4 regions of the Pseudomonas sp. B21-056 genome follow, and region 4 is predicted to be linked to each of the others. Evidence: predicted binding sites of a transcription regulator. Region 4 holds the regulator's gene; each other region holds the start of a gene.
What was found. Region 4 encodes FliA, which starts transcription of late flagellar genes. Its sites were predicted from a motif close to CTAAAGTTTNNNNNNNNNNNGCCGNTAA; they were not measured.
Positions count from the first base shown of each region.

Region 1: a site for FliA is predicted at 2,031-2,058, ahead of flgM (flagellar biosynthesis anti-sigma factor FlgM). Genes of this name have one in related genera too.
Region 2: a site for FliA is predicted at 2,064-2,091, ahead of LOY67_RS21490 (flagellar protein MotY). Genes of this name have one in related genera too.
Region 3: a site for FliA is predicted at 2,439-2,466, ahead of LOY67_RS02350 (methyl-accepting chemotaxis protein). Genes of this name have one in related genera too.

Region 1 is NZ_CP087203.1:4,841,354-4,845,551, reverse strand. It holds gene LOY67_RS20995 (MFS transporter) at 1-218, shown strand, start outside; gene LOY67_RS20990 (flagellar brake protein) at 336-1,082, opposite strand; gene LOY67_RS20985 (flagella synthesis protein FlgN) at 1,175-1,642, opposite strand; gene flgM (flagellar biosynthesis anti-sigma factor FlgM) at 1,689-1,994, opposite strand; gene flgA (flagellar basal body P-ring formation chaperone FlgA) at 2,167-2,931, opposite strand; gene LOY67_RS20970 (chemotaxis protein CheV) at 3,010-3,936, shown strand; gene cheR (protein-glutamate O-methyltransferase CheR) at 3,991-4,198, shown strand, end outside.
Region 2 is NZ_CP087203.1:4,940,880-4,945,077, reverse strand. It holds gene LOY67_RS21505 (peroxiredoxin) at 1-46, shown strand, start outside; gene rnt (ribonuclease T) at 276-953, opposite strand; gene pyrC (dihydroorotase) at 950-1,996, opposite strand; gene LOY67_RS21490 (flagellar protein MotY) at 2,188-3,216, shown strand; gene LOY67_RS21485 (argininosuccinate synthase) at 3,345-4,198, shown strand, end outside.
Region 3 is NZ_CP087203.1:533,022-537,219, forward strand. It holds gene LOY67_RS02340 (hypothetical protein) at 53-490, opposite strand; partial or broken gene LOY67_RS02345 (DUF3077 domain-containing protein) at 472-651, opposite strand; gene LOY67_RS02350 (methyl-accepting chemotaxis protein) at 759-2,384, opposite strand; gene LOY67_RS02355 (hypothetical protein) at 2,643-2,873, shown strand; gene LOY67_RS02360 (cell division protein ZapA) at 2,870-3,172, shown strand; gene LOY67_RS02365 (DUF6124 family protein) at 3,285-3,632, opposite strand.
Region 4 is NZ_CP087203.1:1,748,604-1,752,801, reverse strand. It holds gene LOY67_RS07835 (chemotaxis protein CheA) at 1-359, opposite strand, end outside; gene LOY67_RS07830 (protein phosphatase CheZ) at 390-1,178, opposite strand; gene LOY67_RS07825 (chemotaxis response regulator CheY) at 1,197-1,568, opposite strand; gene fliA (RNA polymerase sigma factor FliA) at 1,683-2,426, opposite strand; gene fleN (flagellar synthesis regulator FleN) at 2,423-3,253, opposite strand; gene flhF (flagellar biosynthesis protein FlhF) at 3,369-4,198, opposite strand, start outside.

The DNA.
Region 1 (4,198 bases), 3.1 Mb from region 4:
GCATCCGGCCGAAAGCGGTGACCAATCTGCATCAGGTCGATGACGCACCGCTGCATCACGTGGCGATGCCCGACAGCATGTCCAGCTCGCCGCTGGTGGCGTGCCTTGATCCGAGGGTCGATGAACAGGTGGTGCAGGAGCAGATGCAGGTGTCGCCGAACCCGGAGGTCGAGCCGGTTGCCGAGGCGGCTGATGCTGAGGAGTCTCAAGCAAGGTAAGTAGACAGTGGTGCGCCCAATCGCGAGCAGGCTCGCTCCCACATTGGATTTGCAGTGTTTCCATGTGGGAGCGAGCCTGCTCGCGATGAGGTCAGCCCAGGCGCAGCGATACTTGGATCAGAGATCGTCTTTATCGAAGCGCCGCGCTTCACGCTGCAACTGATAAACGAAACGCTCGACCTGCCGCTGCACCAGGCCACTGATATTGTGGAAACGCACGCCGGCGAAAGTGGTATTGAAGCGCTCTTCGAAATGCAGGTAGCGCAGTTCGACCGGCGCCGTCATGTTGCCGAAGGGCAGGGCGGCGATGAAGCGCTCGTAGACCTGGCCCAGTTGCAGGCGCTCGGTGATGTCGCCATCGAAGCGCAGCTTGCAACCAGTGGCGGAGATATCCAGCAGTTTGCCATTCACCGGTGACTTGAGCTTGTCGCCACCCAGTTCGATATTCACCAGTTGCGCCAGCTTCAGGGCGGCACGGAAGGCGTTGCGGCGCTGGTGGTAAACCACTTCGTCGGGCAAGGCACCGCGATAGCAACGGCCGTCGCTGGACTCATTGATCGTCAGCGGACCATTGCCTTCCCACGCAATGCGTACACCATCATGGAAACCTTCGACCCGAAACGGCTCGCCCGCGAGCAGAAAGCGTTCCCCGTCGCGAGGAATCATTTCATCCAGGGCGATGGTGTTCTTCTCGCGATCGACGTCGACCAGGTAACTCTGGAAGCGCTGGGTGCGTTCGTGGAAGGTAATGATCAATGGATCGTGGCTATCTTGCAGCATCCGCAAGTTGCCGGAGATTTCCAGGGGCGTGGTAAGGACCTTGGGCGGTTGCGGAGCATCATCCGCGTTTGAGGCATTGAACACGGTGGGTCAATCTCCAGGCAAAATACGACTACGAATAGCCAGCATTTTGCCAGCATCTATCGCGCGTTGATAGAGCGCAGGCATGGTTCGTTTCATGCCTGGCTGAGCGGGCGGTGCTTGACCATTTTGGCGGTCGAGCCGCGAGCATCGTAAAGCGTCGGGATTTCGCCGCCATTGAGGATGCGCAACTGGTTGGCGGTAGCGGCCTGCTGGAGCTGGATCGACTGGCCATTGCGGGCGTTCGCGGCCTGGCACTGGGCGAGCAGGTCATTGAGCACTGCGCTTTGGGCCAACAACTGATCGCCGATCGTCGACTGGCTCGCCAGTTGTTCGAGGCCGTCGGGGTTGGCGGGCAGGTTGAGGCTGGCGAGAATCTCGCTACGCTTGCGGCCATGCTGATCGAGCAGAATGATCAATGCCTGTTTCTGTGCCAGGATATTTTCCAGCAAGGGCATGTCGCGACCGTGCAGCGCCAGGGATTCGGTCTGCAAAAGCTCCAGCAATTGTTGCGCTGGAACAAAGTCGTCGATGATCAGTTGCAATAAATGAGTGTCGTGCATGGCTGGCCTTGGGTCTTAGCGTCCAAAAGCCTGCGCAGGCGGCGGCCTAGCGCTGGGCTTCGAAGTTGAGCAGTTTGCTGGCTACACGGTTGCTGTCGACTTTATAGCTGCCATCGGCGATGGCTGCTTTCAACTCGGCCACGCGGGCGTTGTCGACGACAGGTTGATCGCGCAGCTTGTCAGTGACCTTCTGCAACTGCTGAGCCTCATCACTGAGGTGTACCGACTCCCCGTTCTTGACAGCGGTAGCCTGCTCGGCCGGCGAGGATTTTTCGGTTTCCTTGCTGGCGCTGGTACGCGTAGTGCCTGTCAATGGTGAAGAGCTGTTTAAACGGTTGAAATCGATGACCATGGTAAAAAACCTCTGGGTATTTGGACGCTTGCCATGTTTTCGGCCATCCCCAAAAAAACTTTAGGCTCATTTGTTCAATGAGCATGCGCACGTCTGCGCTTGCCTTGCGTAAGGCACAGTCTAGGGAACAGCAGGGTCAAGCGCCAGCTTTCTACCCATTTCTACCGGATCGCTACATGGCCACCTCCACCTGGCCTGGAGCGATCACCTGCGCCTTGATGACGCGTTGGGAATTGAGGTTTTTCACCCGGATCTGTTCATTCATGCCGCCGTTGGACAGGGCTTCGCCGGGCATTCGCACGGCCAGGGTGCCGCTGCGGGCGGTAATCACCACCTGATCACCCTTGCGCACGACTTCGGCTTGTTCCAGGTGCACGAGGGTCACGATCTGATCGGCTACCATTGGTCGGACAAGTTTCTGTCCGATGGCTTGATCGACGGAGGTCAGGAACCCCTGGGTGATCTGGCTGATATCCCGTTCACGCAGCGTCACGTCCTGAGGTTCAACGATTCCAGCCCGTTTCAGTGGTCGGGTGGTGGTAACGATGTCGCGAAACAGACGCACCTGGGCGGGCACGAACACTGTCCAGGGCGCCGCGCTGTCGCAACGAACCTTCACCGTGACCCGGCCCAGGGGCCTGGCGGGGCTCTCCAGGGAGGCAGTCAATTCCTTGTCGCACATTGGCATGCGCAAGCGCGGATCGATCTGGTTGACTTCGATTTCGTAGCGACCTTCGGTTTGACTGGAAGCCAGATAGTCTTCTACGGTGAATTCAAGAAAGCCCTGAGTGACGCCGATAAGGAGATCAGGCAAGGTAACCGGAGCATCGGCGAGGGCACGTCCCCCCGAGGCGAACAGGCAGGCAGCCAGCAGCACACCGAGCCAGTGGCGGCAATGAGTGGTCAGGCGTCGAGAAAATGTCGTTTGTGCTTTCATGCCGGTTGAATAGCAAGCCCCGTGCCGTTTAGTGATGAATGCGCGTCGGACACATTAGCGTTAGGTAGGAGTCAGGGCATGGCGGGAGTGATGGATTCGGTAAACCAGCGCACGCAGCTGGTCGGTCAGAATCGCCTGGAGCTGTTGTTGTTCCGTCTCGATGGCCAGCAGTTGTATGGGATCAACGTGTTCAAGGTCCGCGAGGTGCTGCAATGCCCCAAGCTGACCTTGATGCCCAAGTCCAGTCCCGTCGTGTGCGGTGTGGCAAATATCCGGGGAGCGACCATCCCGATTCTCGATCTGGCGATGGCCACCGGTTCCGGTCGGCTGCTGGATCAGAGCAATCCGTTTGTGATCATCACCGAGTACAACACCAAGACCCAGGGATTCCTGGTGCGATCGGTGGAGCGCATCGTCAACATGAACTGGGAAGAGATCCATCCGCCGCCCAAGGGTACCGGCCGCGATCACTACCTGACGGCAGTGACCCGGGTCGACGGCCAGTTGGTGGAAATCATCGACGTGGAGAAAATCCTTGCCGAAGTGGCGCCGACCACGGAAACCATCTCCCACGGTGTGGTGGATGCCGAAACCCAGCACAAGGCGGTTTCGCTGCGGGTGCTGACGGTGGATGATTCGTCGGTGGCACGTAAGCAGGTGAGCCGTTGCCTGCAGACGATCGGCGTCGAAGTGATTGCGTTGAACGATGGACGGCAGGCGCTGGATTACCTGCGCAACCTGGTCGACGAAGGCAAGAAGCCGGAAGAGGAGTTCCTGATGATGATCTCCGACATCGAGATGCCGGAGATGGACGGGTACACCCTGACGTCGGAAGTCCGCAGCGATCCGCGTATGCAAAAGCTGCACATCATCCTGCACACGTCCCTGTCGGGCGTCTTCAACCAGGCGATGGTCAAGAAGGTCGGTGCCGATGATTTTCTCGCCAAGTTCCGCCCCGATGACCTGGCTTCCCGGGTAGTCGAGCGGATCAAGGCAGCGGGATAAAGGTCGGGCGCGTTGTGCGCCCGGCAAATCAATACAATGGAAAGAGGCGGTAACTTGTCTACGGGTAATTTGGATTTCGAACAGTTCCGGGTCTTCCTGGAAAAAGCCTGTGGCATATTGCTTGGTGAAAACAAGCAATACCTGGTGTCGAGCCGTCTCAACAAATTGATGGAGCAGCAGGGCCTCAAGTCGTTGGGCGAGCTGGTACAGCGTATCCAGACCCAGCCGCGCAGTGGTTTGCGCGAGATGGTGGTAGATGCCA
Region 2 (4,198 bases), 3.2 Mb from region 4:
TGAAGGCGTTGCTGCTTACCTGGGCGAGCACAGCGACAAGCTGTAAGCGCACAAGGCATAAAAAAACCGGCTCTCGATGGGCCGGTTTTTTTATACCTGATTCTCCAGGCGTACGCAGGACCTGTGGCGAGGGGATTTATCCCCGCTGGGCTGCGCAGCAGCCCCAATAACAACGACTCAACCGGACCTGATACACCGAGTGACTGGTTTTAGGGCTGCTGCGCAGCCCAACGGGGATAAATCCCCTCGCCACAAAAGCCAAGCCAGGATTTGCATCAGTCGTCGAAATCCTGCCAGCCACCCATCTCCTTCCAGCGATTGACGATGCCGCAAAACAGCTCGGCGGTCTTCTCGGTGTCGTAGCGGGCCGAGTGGGCTTCGCGGCCATCAAAATCGATGTCGGCCGCCTGGCAGGCCTTGGCCAGCACGGTCTGGCCGTACGCCAGACCGGCCAGGGTTGCGGTGTCGAAGCTGGAGAACGGGTGGAACGGGTTGCGCTTCATGTCCAGCCGCGCGACGGCCGCGTTGAGGAAACCGAGGTCGAAGCTGCTGTTATGCCCGACCAGGATCGCGCGTTTGCAACCGTTGGCCTTCAGCGCCTTGCGCACACCGCGGAAGATGTCGGTCAGGGCCGTTTCTTCACTGACGGCCATGCGTAATGGGTGGTCGAGCTTGATCCCGGTGAATTCCAGGGCCGCGGCTTCGATGTTGGCGCCTTCGAAGGGCTCGACGCGAAAGAAATAGGTGTGGTCGGGGAACACAAAGCCTTTTTCGTCCATGCCGATGGTGGTCGCGGCGATTTCCAGCAGCGCATCGGTGGCGGAGTTGAAACCGCCGGTTTCTACGTCGACCACGACCGGCAGGTAGCCCCGGAACCGGGCAGCCATAGGGTGGCGAGTGCCGCTTGAACCGCCGTTGCCGTCCAGTTCGTCATCGAAATGCTCTTCACTCACGCGCTTTCCTCCAGCAGGCGCCAGCGCAGTTTTTCACCGGCGCGCAGCGGGATGACAGTCTGCTCGCCGAAGGGCAGGCTGGCGGGGGCGGTCCACTCGTCGCGGACCAGGGTAATACGGTCGGTGTTCACCGGCAGGCCATAGAAACGTGGACCATGGAGGCTGGCGAAACCTTCGAGCTTGTCCAGCGCGTTGCGTTGTTCGAACGCCTCGGCGTACATCTCGATGGCGGCATAGGCGGTGTAGCAACCGGCGCAACCGCAGGCGGCTTCCTTGGCATGGCGAGCGTGGGGCGCCGAGTCCGTGCCGAGGAAAAACTTGGTGCTGCCACTGGTGGCGGCGTCGAGCAGGGCTTCCTGGTGGGTGTTGCGCTTGAGGATCGGCAGGCAATAGAAGTGCGGCCGGATCCCGCCCACCAGCATGTGGTTGCGGTTGTACAACAGGTGATGGGCGGTAATGGTTGCGCCGACGTTGGCCGCAGCCTCGTTGACGAACTGCACGGCATCGCCGGTGGTGATGTGCTCGAACACGACCTTGAGGGTCGGGAAGCGCTCCACGACGCGGCGCATGTGCTCGTCGATAAAGATCTTCTCGCGGTCGAACACGTCGACATCGCTGCGGGTGACTTCACCGTGGATCAGCAGGGGCATGCCGACTTCGGCCATGGCCTCCAGCGCCGGGAAGATCTTGTCGATGCTGGTGACGCCGGAATCCGAGTTCGTCGTGGCGCCGGCAGGGTACAGCTTGGCGGCGTGGACGAAGCCGCTGGCCTTGGCGTCGCGGATTTCTTCGGGCTGGGTACGGTCGGTGAGGTAAAGCACCATCAGCGGTTCGAAGCGGCTGCCGGCCGGGCGCGCGGCGAGGATACGCTGGCGATAGCCGTCGGCCTCGCTGGCATTGCGCACCGGCGGAACCAGGTTAGGCATAATGATTGCGCGCCCGAAGGTGCGCGCGACATCGGCGACGGTATGGGTCAACACAGCACCATCGCGAAGATGAATATGCCAGTCGTCGGGACGCAGCAGGGTCAGGCGGTCGGACATTGGGGGGCTTCCAGGCGGGTCAAACTCTGGGGAATGCTACCGGAAAAGACCGATGCAGGCACCCGCTATCAAGTTTTGCCGCAAGTTACCGATAGCCCCTTCAGGCATGAACCGAATCCGTGCGGTGTCCCGGACCGGCGTCATACTTTCAGCGTGTGTCGAATTTCGTACAAAAGCCAGTGGAGCCTCCCGTGCGCCAGCGTTATCTAGCCTTGCTCAGTGTGTTTGCCAGCCTTCCCGCGATGGCGCTCACTTTCCAGACCCGTCTGGAGAGCATCGAGTGGACGGTCGAAGGCGACAAGTTCGAGTGCCGGCTGAGCCAGCCGATCACCGATTTCGGCAGCGGCGAATTCGTCCGTCGGGCGGGCGAGCAGGCCACGTTCCGCCTCAAGACCTATAACCCGATGCAGGGCGGCGGGTCGGCCACCTTGCTGGCGGCGGCTGCGCCATGGCAACCGGGACGGGGCGACATCAACCTGGGCTCGGTCAGGATCGGCAGTGGCGATGTACTGTTCAATAGCTCCCAGATACAGGCGGGGCGTTTGATCAGCGGGTTGATGGAGGGACGTAGCCCGGTGGTGCGTCGCAACACCGAGGATGGGCGGGTGTCGGAAGTCCGGCTGCTGCCCGTGCGCTTCAACAAGGCCTTCAGCGACTATCAAGGTTGTGTGGCGAAACTGTTGCCAAAGAATTTCGAACAGATAAAGCAGACCCAGATCGGCTTTCCCGGCGAAGAGGTCGAACTCGACGCGCGCGCCAAGGCTCAATTGCAGGTGATGCTCGACTTCATCAAGGCCGACCCGAGCGTCAATCATGTCGAGCTTGACGGTCACTCCGACAACAGCGGTAACCGTTTGACCAATCGCGAGTTGTCCCGCCGCCGGGCCCTGGCGGTCCAGGATTTCTTCAAGGCCAATGGCTTCCAGGAGTCGCAGATCACCGTGCGCTTCCATGGCGAGCGCTATCCCCTGGTGCCCAACACCAACGCCGCCAACCGGGCCAAGAACCGTCGTGTGGTCGTCCAGCTGTCGCGTGTGTCTCCCACCGAGGCGCTGGCACCGCAGCCAACCCCTCAGCCAGTACCACCACCTGCGCCCGCCGCGGCTCCAGCCAAGGCTCCTGCACCGGCTGCTGCGCCAGCCAAGGCCCCGGCACCCGCGGCTGCGCCGGCCAAGACCTCGGCCCCGACGCCCATCCCGGCGACTGCGCGCACATCCTGAATCGATTCTGATCGTCGCGCGGTCGACATAATCTGTCGCTTCGTCGTCATAAGCTGTCGCGCCCCTGTAAATTATCTGCGCCGGACGTTAGACTTCACGGCTTTCCGTACAACCCGTGGAGTGATGGCATGGCGGACGTAAACAAGGTCGTTCTGGCGTATTCCGGCGGCCTGGACACTTCGGTGATCCTCAAGTGGCTGCAGGACACTTATAACTGCGAAGTGGTGACCTTCACCGCTGACCTGGGGCAGGGCGAAGAAGTCGAGCCTGCACGCGCCAAGGCTCAGGCCATGGGCGTCAAAGAGATCTACATCGATGACCTGCGCGAAGAGTTCGTCCGCGACTTCGTGTTCCCGATGTTCCGCGCCAACACCGTTTACGAAGGCGAGTACCTGCTCGGTACGTCCATCGCCCGTCCGCTGATCGCCAAGCGCCTGATCGAAATCGCCAACGAAACCGGCGCCGATGCCATTTCCCATGGCGCCACCGGCAAAGGCAACGACCAGGTGCGTTTCGAACTGGGCGCCTATGCTCTCAAGCCTGGCGTGAAAGTCATTGCCCCGTGGCGCGAATGGGACCTGCTGTCCCGTGAAAAACTGATGGATTACGCCGAGAAGCACGCGATCCCGATCGAGCGTCACGGCAAGAAGAAATCCCCGTACTCGATGGATGCCAACCTGCTGCACATCTCCTATGAGGGCGGCGTGCTGGAAGACACCTGGACCGAGCACGAAGAAGACATGTGGCGCTGGACCGTCTCCCCGGAGAAAGCGCCTGATGCCCCGCAGTACCTGGAACTGACCTATCGCAACGGCGATATCGTTGCGCTGGACGGCGTGGAAATGACCCCGGCCACGGTGCTGGCGACCCTGAACCGCATCGGTGGGGAACACGGCATCGGTCGTCTGGACATCGTCGAGAACCGTTATGTCGGCATGAAGTCCCGTGGTTGCTACGAAACCCCAGGCGGCACCATCATGCT
Region 3 (4,198 bases), 1.2 Mb from region 4:
AGGTAAGTAAAATTATGCATTTTTCTCGTTCGGTTTTTACTTGTTTTTACTTTTAAAACGGACACCACGGATTCCCACCGTTAGCGCTCTCCAATACTTTCGGAAAATTACGTCCAAAGCTCCAGCCGGACGCAACGGCGGTTAGAGTGGTTTTGCAGGCGGGATTTTTTTCCGAGACGATCACGTTCATATAGAACTGGCTACCGTAGATCGTCGGCGCCCAGAGCACCATGTCGCTTCTTTCTGCGTTGTTGTCGATTTTCAATTGAATGGTGTTGACGAGTGTTCCGCCGGTTGTGAGATCGGTCACTTGAGGGTGGTAGCAGTGATTCAAATAACCTTGCACCCTTTCTTCGACCACTTTCCGCTCCTGCGTTAAGCAATACTCGGGGCTGGCTACGCCAGTGCTCATCAGGTCATCTTTCGTATACGGATGCAGCGAGCAGCCGCTCAGCAGCAGAAAAATGACCCCTACGTGTTTTTTATACATTGATGAACGTCCTGGTTGTTCGGTGGAGGTGTTGCGATGACAGAATACGTTTTTCCTACAGGCGAGACAGTACTTTTTGAATCTAAAGGGCTTCCCGGCAATTCCTGCACTTTCACCACATCATCGATGACGGCTTTGCTCATATCCTGTAAATAACACGATCCCTAAACCTGCTGAAGCCGTTGCACAGCCACTGATTTAGGCCGATGAGGGAGCGCTCCGTGACCCGAGAGGGGGGCACGGAGCGAGGTATTTCAATGCCCAAGGTTCAGAGGCTGAACCGCCCAACCATGCTGTTCAAGTCCACCGCCAGGCGCGACAGTTCGGCACTGGCGGCGCTGGTCTGGTTGGCGCCGGTGGCCGATTGCACCGACAGGTCGCGGATGTTCACCAGGTTGCGGTCCACTTCACGGGCCACCTGGGCCTGTTCTTCGGCGGCGCTGGCGATCACCAGGTTGCGTTCGTTGATTTCGACGACGGCGGTGTTGATGGTGTCCAGGGACATGCCGGCGCCGCGGGCGATGTTCAGCGTCGACTCGGCGCGTTCGGTGCTGTTGCGCATCGAGTCCACGGCCTGTTCGGTGCCGCTCTGGATGCTGCCGATCATGCGTTCGATTTCGCTGGTCGACTGTTGGGTGCGATGGGCCAGGGCGCGCACTTCATCCGCCACCACGGCAAAGCCGCGACCGGCTTCACCGGCACGAGCGGCTTCAATGGCGGCGTTCAGGGCCAGCAGGTTGGTCTGATCCGCAAGGCCACGGATCACATCCAGCACCTTGCCGATGTCGCGGGATTCATCGGCCAGGTTGCCGATCAGCGTGGCGGTGCCCTGCACGTCGGCGCTCATGCGCTCGATGGCACTGACGGTTTCCTGTACCAGGTCCCGACCATCGCCCACGGAGGTGGTGGCGTGTTTCGACGCTTCGGACGTGCTCACCGCATTGCGCGCCACTTCTTCCACGGCGCTGGTCATTTCGTTGACCGCGGTGGCGGCCTGTTCGATCTCGTTGTTCTGTTGGGTCAGGCCACGGGCGCTTTCGTCGGTGACGCTGTTGAGCTCTTCGGCGGCGGAAGCCAGTTGCGTGGCCGAACCGGAGATCCGCTGCAGGGTATCGCGCAGCTTTTCCTGCATGGTCGACATCGCTCGCAGCAGGCGACCGGCTTCGTCACTGCCATCCACGGTGATCGGTCGGGTCAGGTTGCCCTTGGCAATTTCCTCGGCGGCGTTCAGGGCACTGCCGATTGGTTGGGTGATGCTGTGGGTCAGCAGCCAGGCGAACAGTAGCGTCAGGCCGGTGGCGATGACCAGCAGGGTGACGACCCAGTTGAATGCCGTTGAATATTGTTGCGTTGCGCCTTGGTTGAGGCTCTCCGCTTGCTGGTTGTTGATGTCTACCAGGCGACTGATGACCGCATTAACGGCGTCTGAATTGCTCAGCAGTTCAGTGTTGAGCAACGCACGCAGCTCATCGAGCTGATTGTTGCGCGACAGGGTTTTCATCCGCTCTTCAAGTTGGCGGTATTGGCCGAGCAGTTGTACGAACTGATCGTAGGCGGCCCGTTCCTCCGGAGCGCTGATGAGTTTTTCATAGGTGGCCTGGGCGGTGCGAATCTGCTGGTTGCGTTGATCGAACAGCTCGTAGGTTTTCTGTTGGATGTCCGGCTCGCGATTCACCAGCAGACGATAGGACAGCACGCGCAAACGCAGGCTGAGCTGAGTGAAGTCTCCCAGGGCCTTGATGCTGGGAACGGTGTTTTCGACGATATCTTCGCCGGAACTGCGGATTTTGCTCATCTGGGTCAGGGCGAACACCCCAAGAGCCAGCATCAGGGCGCCGATCAGGGCAAAGCCCAGGAACGCCCGCGGCGCGATATTCATATTACGTAAGGACATGGAGGGTACCGGGAAGAGGCGCGTCCGTGCGGGCTGTGACTGATGATCACTGACTTATCGGTCGTGGGCCTGAAGTCTTGAGGCGGCTGCGTGCTTTTGTCGCAGAGCAACATCGCCGGCGCGACGAAGGGCAGGAACCAGATCCCCCATTCGCAGTCTCTACAGCTCGCCAGCGAAGCACCGTCGCCTTGCAAGCCATGGCATCGACGGTGACTTTTCTTTATCGTACGCGCCCCCTGAAAAAGCCTGGAAATCAATATGTTGGAAACATCCCTCAGCCAGCTGGAGCAACTGGTCAATGACCTGGTGCAACAGAATCGTCACCTCACCGGCCTGAACGAAACCCTGAGCACGGAACTTGCCAGGGCCAAGGATGAAAATGAAAGCCTGCAACTGAGCCTGATGGAACAGGAAGAACTCCACGGCACCACCGCCGCCCGCATCCAGGCGTTGATCGAGCGGGCCAGCACCGGTCCTGTCAGCGCATGAAGCCCGGCGCCGATGGGGTAACGGTCGTCTCGATCCTGGGAGAAGACTATTCGATCAAGGCGCCGGCCGGGCAGGAACAGGCCCTGCTGGACGCTGCCGCGATGCTCAAGGCCGCCCTGGCCGAAACCAAGAGAAAATACCCGACCCTGATCGGTGACCGTCTGTTGGTCCTGGCGGCCATGAACCTGTGCTCGCAGCAGATGGAAATGCAGAAGCGGCACCAGGCAGAACTTGACCGGTATCAGGAGCAGGTCAGTGCCACGGTCGATGTGATTGCCAAGACGATTCAGCAGGCTTGATTGTGATGTCTGCCGGTCCTGCGAACTCACTGTGGTAATGCTGTTCACTTAAGACTTGCCCGGTTCATTGTGGCGAGGGAGTAAATCCTCTCGCCACAAAAGGTTGCCTGACCTATCGGGGGTCGACGACATCCAGCGCTCGGTTTGCCAGCAACTCGCTGAGTTCGACCATCTGCTGGACACCGAAGGCTACATGCCGGTTGGAGCCTTCCAGGTTGAAGGCCAGGTCGCTGAGCATGGCATTGGCCGAGGCCAGGGTTTCGCTGAGGTTGGCCAGGAGGGTTTCGCTGTCGAGAGTCTCGTTGACTGTGAAAATTGAGCATGAGTCAGGCGATCGGGAAAAATCCGGTTTGGGCTTTAGATAAAAGTCCAGGGCACGCTCGGCTGTTTCATCTAGTTTTTTGGGCTTAAGGTTAGAAACGGGATTGGCTTTTTTTGATCGAGAGGTTTGTTCAGACATGTTGGCGCTCCATATCGGTTTCGGTTGCGCCTTTTACTCTTCGGGTTTTCCAGGCCCGGTCGCTGAATTGCAGCGACCGGAAAAGGTTAGCGAGAACCTTTCCCACCCGGCAACCGCCAGGGATCGTCGGAAAAATCGGCCGGGTTGTCCGACCATTCCCACAGATGTAGGTCGGCTGTCAGGCCGCCATCGCGAGCAGGCTCGCTCCCACAGGGGGATGAAGTACAACCGGGGAGATAGGGCGGCTGTCAGGCCGCCATCGCGAGCAGGCTCGCTCCCACAGGGGGATGAAGTACAACCGGGGGAGATAGGGCGGCTGTCAGGCCGCCTTCGCGAGCAAGCTCGCTCCCACAATGGGAGTGGCGTATACCCGAAAGAGTCAGGCCGGCTGTAAGGCCGCCTCGCGGTGGACGTTGATCTCGGCGCCCCGTTAACCACGCTGGCCGAACGCAGGTATTGCGTAGTGGGCATCCCGGCATGGATGCCGGGATAGCCGCGCTGGGCCATGGATGGCCCTTCGCGGCGGGCCCACGGAGCAATGCCGGAGTGAGGGCATGCCGAGCCTA
Region 4 (4,198 bases):
AGCAACTCAGGCGTGGCGGCGGTGATCGGCGAACGGTCACGCACCTCACTGAACATGCTGTTGACCGCATCCAGCGCTTCAAGCACGACGTCCATCAGTTCCGAATCGACGCGACGCTCACCCTTGCGCAGGATGTCGAACACGTTCTCGGCAATGTGGCAGCACTCCACCAGCTCGTTGAGCTGGAGGAAGCCGGCGCCTCCTTTTACAGTGTGGAAACCGCGAAAAATTGCATTGAGCAGATCCGCATCATCCGGTCGGCTTTCCAGCTCGACCAGTTGCTCGGACAGTTGCTCTAGAATCTCGCCGGCCTCAACCAGGAAATCCTGAAGGATCTCTTCATCGGCGCCGAAGCTCATTAATGGCTGCTCCTAAAACAGGGCTAAAACTCAGAATCCAAGGCTGGACAGCAAATCGTCCACATCGTCCTGGCCGGACATAACGTCTTCTCTTTTATCGGCATGAATCTGCGGACCTTCACCCTGAGAGAGATGTTTTTGTGGATCTTTTTCAGCAAGCATCGCCTCACGGTCGTGTTCGATGCCTGCAAAGCGGTCGACCTGGCTGGCCATCAACACCAGTTTGAGCAGATTGCTTTCGACTTCGGTGACCAATTGGGTGACGCGCTTGATCACCTGGCCGGTCAGGTCCTGATAGTCCTGAGCCAGCAGAATATCGTTGAGGTTGCTCGCTACCGCGCGGTTATCGGTGCTGCTGCGTGTCAGAAAACCGTCGACCCGACGCGCCAGGTCGCGGAATTCTTCCGCCCCGACTTCACGACGCATGAAACGCCCCCAGTCGGCGCTCAAGGCCTGGGCTTCATCACCGAGGCCATTGACCAGCGGCGTGGCGCTTTCCACCAGGTCCATGGTGCGGTTGGCGGCGGCCTCGGTCAGCTTGACCACATAGGACAGGCGCTCGGTCGCGTCAGTGATCTGCGAGACCTCTTCGGCCTGGGGCGTGTTCGGATCGATCTGGAAATTGACGATGGCGCTGTGCAGTTCACGGGTGAGCTTGCCGACTTCCTGGTACAGACCACGATCCCGGGTCTGATTGAGCTCGTGGATCATCTGGACTGCATCGCCGAAACGACCTTTTTCGAGGCTGTCGACCAGTTCGCGGGCATGTTTTTTCAGGGTCGATTCGAAATCGCCCATTGAAGCTTCATTATTCTCCATAGCTCCCCCGTGGCGCCGTTAACCGATGCGTTCGAAGATCTTTTCGATCTTTTCTTTCAACGCCTGGGCCGTGAAGGGTTTGACCACATAGCCGTTCACACCGGCTTGGGCCGCTTCGATGATCTGCTCGCGCTTGGCTTCGGCGGTGACCATCAGCACCGGAAGATGCTTGAGTTTTTCGTCGGCGCGCACATGGCGCAGCAAGTCGATACCGGTCATGCCGGGCATGTTCCAGTCAGTCACCAGAAAGTCGATGCTCCCGCTGTTGAGAACCGGGATGGCAGTGGTGCCATCGTCGGCCTCGACCGTGTTGGTGAACCCAAGGTCACGCAACAGGTTTTTTATGATCCGCCGCATCGTTGAAAAGTCATCAACGATGAGGATTTTCATGTTCTTGTCCAATTCGACCTCCAAGCAGTCTTAAACGCGTGCAGCACCTGAACGCGCCATTTCAATCAATCCGGTACAGCATTCGACAACGGCCCGGGACACCGGTACCGACTGTCAGCGCGCTCGCCACTCCCCCAAACGCCCCCGCAAACGGGCGGCGCACTGGCTGTGTAACTGGCTGACCCGCGATTCGCTGACCCCCAGGACCTCACCGATTTCCTTGAGGTTCAGCTCTTCGTCGTAGTACAGCGCCAAGACCAGTCGCTCACGCTCCGGCAAATTGGCAATCGCATCGGCCAGCGCGCTCTGGAAACGTTCGTCTTCCAGGTCACGCGCAGGCTCCATGTGAGTACTCGCGCCATCCTCGTGCAGCCCTTCATGATCGCCGTCCTGCAACAGGTCGTCGAAACTGAACAGGCGGCTGCCCAAGGTATCGTTCAAAATCCCGTAATAATCATCGAGACTCAACTGGAGTTCGGCCGCAACCTCGTGATCTTTAGCGTCTCGCCCGGTTTTCGCTTCAATTGCGCGAATGGCGTCACTGACCATGCGGGTATTGCGGTGCACCGAACGGGGTGCCCAGTCGCCCTTGCGGACCTCGTCGAGCATCGCGCCGCGAATGCGGATACCGGCGTATGTCTCGAAACTGGCGCCCTTGCTCGCGTCGTATTTGTTCGCCACTTCGAGCAGGCCGATCATGCCCGCCTGGATCAGGTCTTCGACCTGGACACTGGCCGGCAAGCGTGCCAGCAAGTGATAGGCGATGCGCTTGACCAACGGCGCGTAACGCTCGATCAGTTCGTATTGGGCGTCCCGTGCCGATTTTTTATAGAGGTGGTTGTATCCGCTGGCTGTCATAACACGGGCCCTGCTGTTTGTTGCACGAGACGCTCGACGAAAAACTCCAGATGCCCGCGCGGGTTGGCCGGCAGTGGCCAGGTATCGACCTTCTGGGCGATCGCCTTGAACGCCAGCGCGCATTTGGAACGGGGAAAGGCTTCATAGACGGCACGTTGTTTCTGGACCGCCTTACGTACGCTCTCGTCGTACGGCACGGCGCCGACGTACTGCAGGGCAACGTCGAGGAAGCGATCGGTGACCTTGGTCAACTTGGCGAACAGGTTGCGCCCTTCCTGCGGGCTCTGGGCCATGTTGGCCAGGACGCGGAAGCGGTTCATGCCGTAGTCGCGGTTCAATAGTTTGATCAGGGCGTAGGCATCGGTGATGGACGTGGGCTCGTCGCAGACCACCAGCAGCACTTCCTGGGCGGCGCGCACGAAGCTGACGACCGAATCACCGATGCCGGCCGCCGTGTCGATCACCAGCACATCGAGGTTGTCGCCGATGTCGCTGAAGGCCTGGATCAGGCCGGCGTGCTGGGCCGGGGTCAGATGAACCATGCTCTGGGTGCCGGAAGCGGCCGGCACGATGCGAATCCCGCCCGGCCCCTGCAACAGCACGTCGCGCAGTTCGCAGCGGCCTTCGATCACGTCCGCCAGCGTGCGTTTGGGGGTGAGCCCCAGCAACACGTCGACGTTCGCCAGGCCCAGGTCGGCGTCCAGCAGCATGACCCGCCGGCCAAGCTCTGCCAGAGCCAGGGACAAGTTCACTGACACGTTAGTCTTGCCGACGCCACCTTTGCCGCCGGTCACCGCGATCACCTGTACGGGATGCATGCTGCCCATGTTCGTTCTTTACCTGTCTTACTTAGACGAAGGCCACATTACTGGCTGCGCGTTCACATACGGAACATTGCCTGGCAGACCATCGATGTAGGTACAAAAAATATTCATGATTACCTCAGCCAACCTGCTTGGTCGGGCTGTGGTAGATATCAGCGAACATGTCAGCCATGGCTTCTTCGCTGGGTTCGTCCTGCATTTGCACACTCACGGCGCGGCTGACCAGTTGGTGGCGACGCGGCAGATGCAAATCATCCGGAATCCGCGGCCCATCGGTCAGGTACGCCACCGGCAGATCGTGACCGATCGCCAGGCTCAATACCTCGCCCAGACTTGCCGTTTCGTCCAGCTTGGTCAGGATGCAACCGGCCAGTCCGCAGCGTTTGTAGCTGTGGTAGGCGGCGGTTAGAACCTGTTTCTGGCTGGTGGTTGCCAACACGAGATAATTTTTTGACCTGATGCCGCGCCCGGCCAGGCTTTCAAGCTGCATGCGCAGGGCCGGATCGCTGGCTTGCAGGCCGGCGGTATCGATCAACACGACGCGCTTGCGCAACAGCGGTTCCAGCGCCTGGGCCAGGGATTGACCCGGATCCACATGGGTCACCGACACGTTGAGGATCCGGCCCAGGGTCTTGAGTTGCTCCTGGGCGCCGATGCGGAAACTGTCCATGCTGACCAGGGCAATGCTCTGGGCGCCGTATTTGAGCACATAACGGGCGGCGAGCTTGGCCAGGGTGGTGGTCTTGCCCATGCCGGCCGGGCCGACCATGGCAATCACCCCGCCCTCTTCCAGCGGCTCGACTTCCGGCGTGGCAATCATCCGCGCCAGATGCGCCAGCAACATGCGCCAGGCCTGGCGAGGCTCGTGGATATCGTTGATCAGCGCCAGCAGGTCGCGAGCCAATGGGCCGGACAGGCCGATGCGTTGCAGGCGGCGCCACAGGTTCG